Regions from separate parts of the Halomonas sp. MMH1-48 genome, predicted to be linked through region 2. Evidence: predicted binding sites of a transcription regulator. Region 2 holds the regulator's gene; each other region holds the start of a gene.
What was found. The regulator FNR, encoded in region 2, switches genes on or off when oxygen is low (the NO sensors DNR and NnrR bind a similar motif). The targets are predictions, from matches to a motif close to TTGATNTANATCAA.
Positions count from the first base shown of each region.

Region 1: cyoA (ubiquinol oxidase subunit II) is a predicted target of FNR. The motif match lies at 1,163-1,176, and genes of this name have one in related genera.
Region 3: ccoM (cytochrome c oxidase subunit CcoM) is a predicted target of FNR. The motif match lies at 1,318-1,331, and genes of this name have one in related genera.

Region 1 is NZ_JAKRFL010000008.1:21,422-23,691, forward strand. It holds gene cyoA (ubiquinol oxidase subunit II) at 1-950, opposite strand, end outside; gene MHM37_RS09220 (DeoR/GlpR family DNA-binding transcription regulator) at 1,250-2,017, opposite strand.
Region 2 is NZ_JAKRFL010000003.1:71,241-73,510, forward strand. It holds gene ttcA (tRNA 2-thiocytidine(32) synthetase TtcA) at 1-714, shown strand, start outside; gene fnr (fumarate/nitrate reduction transcriptional regulator Fnr) at 704-1,453, opposite strand; gene hemN (oxygen-independent coproporphyrinogen III oxidase) at 1,512-2,270, opposite strand, start outside.
Region 3 is NZ_JAKRFL010000001.1:239,653-241,922, reverse strand. It holds gene MHM37_RS01160 (MFS transporter) at 1-602, opposite strand, end outside; gene MHM37_RS01155 (peptidylprolyl isomerase) at 735-1,253, shown strand; gene ccoM (cytochrome c oxidase subunit CcoM) at 1,391-1,516, shown strand; gene MHM37_RS01150 (hypothetical protein) at 1,809-2,270, shown strand, end outside.

The DNA of each region.
Region 1 (2,270 bases), on a different contig from region 2:
GACGCGCTGGAGCTCTCTAGCTCGCTGGATTCGCCGTGACTGTCGTGGGCATCACTGATGGCGTCACCGTGGCTCGAATGACCGTCGTGACCGCTGCCGTCACCGCTGTGGAAGCTGCTCACGATCGACTCATACAGCTCGGGCGTGACCGCCGAGAAGTACTCCACCGGGTGATACTCGGTCGGCTGCGCTAGGGCTTCGTAACCGTCCGGGAAGGTCAGGGTGTCATCGGCGGCACGCACGTTGTCCACCCAGGCGTCGAATTCCGCCGAAGAGGTGACGTGGGCATCGAAGGTCATGCCAGAGAAGCCAGCACCGCTGTAGTTGGTGGAACGACCGGGATAGACGCCCTCTTCGTCGGCAATCAGGTGAACGTCGTTATCCATGCCCGCCATGGCGTAGATCTGGCTGCCCAGACGTGGAATGAAGAAGGCGTTCATCACCGAGCCAGAGCTCACCCGGAAGCGCACCGGCGTATCCACTGGGAACGCCAACTCGTTGACACTGGCAATCCTCTGTTCGGGATAGATGAATAGCCATTTCCAATCCAACGCGACGGCTTGAATCTCCATGGGTTCCACGCTGCCTTCGATCGGCTTGTGGGGGTCCAGGCTGTGAGAGGTTTTCCAGGTAAGAAAGGCGAGAACGGCAATGATCAAGCAGGGAACGGTCCAAACCGCCGCCTCGATGGCATTGGAGTGCGCCCAATCCGGCAGATACTTGGCAACGCGGTTGCTGCGGCGGTAACGCCAGCCGAACAAAAGCGTCATCACGATGACCGGAATGACCACGATCAGCATCAACCCAAAGGAGGTCAGAATCAGCGAGCGCTGCTCAACGCCAATCTGCCCCTTCGGATCCAGCAATGCAGAACTGCAGCCCGTTAACAGCAAGCACAATACGACGAGCACAAACGTGCCTCGCCTGCGCCAGTGGGTAGGTAGTTGCATGGTGTGATCTCATCAGAGAGTTGTCTAAAACAGCCTGCTGTTTGGCTGGCTAACTAGCCAGCTATATAGCAAGCTAACTATCACCCCATACTTTTCCCAGAACAGTGAGAGCGTAAGCGTTGCTCCGGGAAAAATATGCGCCACCGCATGGGGTTGGTGGCGAGCCTCGGCCATGCGCTGATGCGCATCAACTAAGACTAAAGTATTTTCTATTGATCTGAGTCAATCAGAAAGAGACGTTATGCCGCACCCCGCGCACCGTTTTGAAGAGGGCGATACGGAGCTTCGACCGTCTTTCATTAGGCGAGCGTGACGTTAAGCGCGGGCAGCGGATGGCGCTCCAGCAAACCAGGGGCGCGCTCGTCGTCGGTGACGATGACATCGAAGTCTTCCAGCGAGGCAAAATAGGCCGGGCGCACCACGCCAAATTTGCTGGCATCGACCACCAACAGTCGCTGCATTGCCGTGGCAATGGCCGCTTGCTTTGGCCCTACTTCGTGAAAATGGAAGCAGCTGACGCCTCGTTCGCAATCCACGCCGGCAGCAGAGATCAGCGCCTTGTTGATGCCCAAGCGCTCGATGGCCGCGCCCATACCGTCGCTGCCAAACGATTGAGAGGACGCGTAGAAAAGCCCACCTAGCAATACGAGGCGCACATTGGGCAGCCCAGCGACGGCGTTGGCTACGTTGAGGGCATAGGTCACCACGGTTAGCTCTCGGAAACGACTAAGCTGACCCAGCAGTGGAATGAGCGTGGAGCCGCAGTCGATAAACAGCGTATCGCCCTCTTCGATGAAGCTGGCCGCGCGCTGGCAAAGGCGCTGTTTGACTTGGTAATGGCTCGCCTGCTGCTCGGTCAAATCGTATACCGGCGTCACGCCGGGGTAGCTGGCCATCACCAATCGCCCGCCCAACAGGCTAATGGCCGACGGCTGCGTCGAGAGATCCCGTCGAATGGTCATTTCGGAGACGCCGCACAGCTCGGCGGCATCGCGAAGATGCAGGGTTCCCCCGCTGGCCAGCGCTTCTTGCAGCATGGCCATGCGCTGTGCGCTGCGATCGTTCATGTCCGGCATCTCCTTATGATTCATTTTGTTATCGGCATTGCGTCCCGCCAGGCATCCTATGCTGAGCTAGGGCCCTGCCAATTTCCACTACTGCGCACTCTTTTCACTGGCGTCACCCACCCGTGATGCGCTTATCACATTTAAATAGCGTTGATGTGACGATACTTGCAAATCAGCGTTAAAAAAATAACACTAAATGTTATAATTTTAACATCAACGCCAGCCCACACGACCCATAACGTCGGAACGCCAT
Region 2 (2,270 bases):
CTCTCCGGCGGCAAAGATAGCTACACGATGCTGGAGATTTTGCGCAACTTGCAACGCAACGCGCCGGTCGATTTTTCGCTGGTGGCGGTCAACATGGACCAAAAACAGCCTGGTTTCCCAGAGCACGTCTTGCCCCAGTATTTGGATAAGCTGGGGGTGGAGTATCACATTCTCGAGCGTGACACCTACTCGGTGGTAAAGGAGAAAACCCCGGAGGGTAAAACCACCTGCGCGCTCTGCTCGCGCTTGCGCCGCGGCTCGCTGTATGGGTTTGCCGAAGAGATCGGCGCGAACAAGATTGCCCTCGGCCACCATCGCGAAGACATTCTAGAAACGCTGTTTCTGAACATGTTCTTCGGCGGTACGCTAAAAGCCATGCCGCCGAAACTGCTCTCGGATGACGGTAAAAACATCGTGATCCGCCCGCTGGCCTACTGTAAAGAGGCGGATATTGCTGAGTTTTCGCGGCAGATGGCGTTTCCCATCATTCCCTGTAATCTGTGTGGGTCGCAGCCGAACATGCAGCGACAAATCGTCAAAGAGATGTTGGCGGAGTGGGACAAGAAGCATCCTGGGCGCTTGGAGAGCATGTTCAAAGCAGTCACCAAGGTGGCACCCTCGCAGCTTGCCGATCGCGAGCTATTCGACTTTGCCGGTCTCGAAGCCAAGCAGGCGGCCTTGATGGAAGGACGCATCCAAGCCTTCAACGTGTGACCGTTGGCGCCTCCTCTTCTGCCAGGGTAATGAGGCGCTGCATGTCCAAAATATTGACCTCGCGCCCTGAGACGGCCACGACTTCCTGCTGCTGAAAGCGGCTAAGAATGCGGCTGACCGTTTCGACCGCTAGGCCCAGGTAGTTACCCATATCGGCCCGGGACATGGATAGGCGGAAGCTGTACGGCGAGTAGCCCCGCCGCCGGAAGCGATCAGAGAGCGTAATCAAAAAGCTCGCCAGCCGCTGATCCGCGGTCTTACGCGACAGTAGACGCATCATTCGCCGATCGTCGCGCAGCTCTTTACTCATGCTGCGATAGAGCTGGCCGCGCAGCTCGGGCAGCTCCTCGGAGAGCGAGTCCAGGCGGTCGAATGGAATTTCGCACACCGTCGTCGTTTCCAGAGCCATCACCGTGCCGGGGTAGTGCTCTTCGTCGATGCCGTCCAAACCCACCAGTTCGCTGGGTAGAAAGAAATTGGTGAGCTGGTCATGGCCGTTGCCTTCGCTGGTGACCTGCTTCAAGCTACCCGAGCGCACCGCATAGACACTGGTGAAAGCGTCCCCTTGGCGGAACAGGGGTTCGCCTTTCTTCAACGGCGAGCGGCGGCGAATGATCGCATCGAACTGGCTCATATCCTCGAGCTCCAAGGCGAGCGGTAAGCACAGCGAGCTTAGACTACACGTCTGGCAGCGCGCCTCTTGCAGCAGTGAACGTCGTTGGCTGGCAGGATATGGCATAGGAGTCTCCCTTCTTCTTTCGCCATCATAGGCACAGGGGGCAGGCGGCTCAAGGCGCTCACACGATCTTCGAGTAGCGCTGACCATCCTGACGTTGTAAGTGAGTGTCGAAGGCCATGGCCAAATGCCGAATGAGCAATCGCCCGATCGGCGTGGCGCTCAGCCGAAGGCCCTCACGCTGTACGAGGCCATCCCGTTCGGCGGTCGCCAGTCGCTCGAAGGCAGTGGCAAAGTAGTCTGCCGCATCGATATGCCAACGCTGACCGATCGCGTCGAGATCGATGGCCATATCGCACATGAACCGCTCGATGACGTCTCTTCTTATTAGGTCATCCTTATTTAAGCGTAGTCCTTTTATCGTTGCCAGCCTACCTTCATCCAAGGCGGCTTCATAGTGGGCGAGCTGAGTAGGGTTTTGGGCGTAAATATCGTCGACCCGAGAAATGGCGGATACGCCCAAACCAATCAAATCGCACTCGGCGTGGCTGGAGTAGCCTTGAAAATTACGCTGCAGCGTGCCGTTGCGCTGCGCCTGGGCCAAGCTGTCGTCGGGGCGTGCAAAGTGGTCCATGCCAATATGCACATAGCCCGCCTGGGTGAGCATCTCGATAGTGGTGTGCAGCATGGCCAGCTTTTCATCGGCGCTGGGCAGGTCGGCCAACTGGATACGTCGCTGGGGCGCAAAGCGGGCTGGCATGTGGGCGTAGTTGAAGACCGATAATCGTGCTGGTCCCAGCTCGATGACCTGACGAAGCGTTTCGGCAAAACGCCGTTCGGTTTGAAAGGGAAGGCCATAGATTAAATCGAGGTTGAGCGA
Region 3 (2,270 bases), on a different contig from region 2:
GTCATCACGCCAATGCCCACCAGCGCCGCCATGGTCAGATACGCCGCGTGCCACGAAACCGCCGAGGCCACGTAGAGCGCCCCGGCGCCCGCTGCTAACAGTCCGCCGCGATAACCGATGATGTAGGTCGATGCCATGGCTGCCTGCACATCGTCATCGGCGGATTCGATACGATAGGCATCGATGGCAATGTCCTGCGTAGCGGAGCCAAATGCCACCAGTAGTGCAAAGGCGGCCACCCAACCCAGATTGCCTACCGGCTCTAGCCCCGCTAGCCCGATGAGGCCAGCAGCAATCATCCCTTGGGCGAGCAACATCCATCCCCGGCGTTGCCCAAAGGCGCGGGTCAGTAGCGGTAGTTCGAGCCGGTCTACCACCGGGGCCCAGAAGAATTTGATCGAATAGAGCATGCCAATCCAGGCGAAAAAGCCGATGGCGGCAACGTCGACGCCGTCGCTGCGCAGCCAGGCCGAGAGTGTCGAGAACACCAATAAAAAGGGCAAGCCTGCCGAAAAGCCTAAAAACAGCATGGTGATCACGGGCGCTTTGCAGTAGATGCCAAGCGCCGCCAGCCAACTGCGCTGGGGTATCGGGGTGGGCATGAAAGGGGCTTCTCCAGAAAGAAAACATCGGTGACGTGGCCCGCTGGAAAACCCGACGATGTTAGACTGTGCCAAGGATTCATGGTCAGCGTGCCATGACAAAGGCGACAGCTTACCGGAGAGGAGTTTTCCATGTCGATTACCGCCCATCAGGTAGTGACCTTGCACTACGTACTCAGCGATGTGCTCAGCGATGGTAGCACCCGCGTGCTGGATGACTCCCGTGCACGTCAAAAGCCGCTGGAGTACCTTCACGGTCATGACAATATTCTGCCGGGCCTCGAGCGTGATTTAGCCGGTAAAACCGCAGGCGATGAAGTGAGCGTCACGCTAACGGCGGCGGATGCGTATGGACTGCGTAACGAAGCGTTGGTGCAGAAGGTGAGCCGCGCTTCGTTTGGTGGCGCGGACATCGAGCCCGGTAGCCGTTTTCAAACGGAAGGCGAAGCGGGGCCACAAATCGTGACCGTGCTGGCCATTGACGGTGATGACGTCACCGTGGACACCAATCACCCCCTGGCTGGCCACACACTGCGCTACCAAGTGAGCATTCTTGACGTGCGTGAGGCAACCCGTGCCGAGCTTGCCAAGGGCCACCCGCTGCCGCCGGGCACCGAACATAGTAAAGTGGAAGATCGCAAAGTGTTGTAAGCCCCCCCTAAAAACTGACCTGCATCAAGTGCACGGCTGCCTTTGAGGCGGTCATTTTGAAAGCTTGATCCAGGTCAGTTTCCTCTTGGCTTAACGCAGTACGATGGCCCCATACATCACAGCGGGAGGGGAACATCATGTACTGGGACGACGCTGTTATTTTTGGCTTGGCCACGGTCGCCTTAGTGATCGCTTTCATGGTGGGGTGGGTAGGCTTCGTGATTCGTGACCACCTGCGCAAAGACGAACGCAAAAAACCGTGATTGCAACGACTCTCATGTGCAGATAGCTCGCAGCGTGATACTGCTTTCGTCAATCGACGGTATCAGTCGTCAGGGGAGGGGGCTTACGCCAAGGTGTAAGCTTCCTGTTGCCGGCCCTTTTGGGTCGGCTTTTTTGTGCTTTTTACTTCACTGATTCTCATTGGCCACGGACCCCCAAAGGGAATCGATTGAGCCGAAAGTGTTAATAGACGTTGAAGAGCATTGGCCTTCTTGCTCTGGTAAAGTGCATGGATCTTATCGTGCACTAAACCAAACTAGGAAGCTGCCTGCTATGAATGCTGTTCCGTCTCGTCTGCCCCTGCGCTTCGGTAGGGCGTGCTCCAAAGCAGCCATGGTGCTCGTTACCTTATTACTGGTTGGCGTGTCGCCCGCGGTTCAAGCACAAGCGCTGAGCTTGATCAATGGGGAGTCCACGCAAAAGGTAGCACTGGGTGATTTGCGTGATCGTGCCGATACCGCCTTTACCGTTTTCGATCCTTTCCAAGGCCGTGATGTCGACATGCGCGGCATCTCTTTCCGTGATTTTTTGATCGAGCATTTTGGCGAGGTGCCGCCGACATTGCACTTTACCGCCTGGGATGATTACGAGGTCAGTCTTGGCGGCTGGGACGACCCGAGTTGGTACTTGGTGACCATCGAAGATGGCGAGCCCCTAAGCCTGCGCTCGCGGGGGCCCATCCGGCTAGTCGAGCGGGAGTATTCTGGACGAGATATCGAAAACTTGCGCGACTTC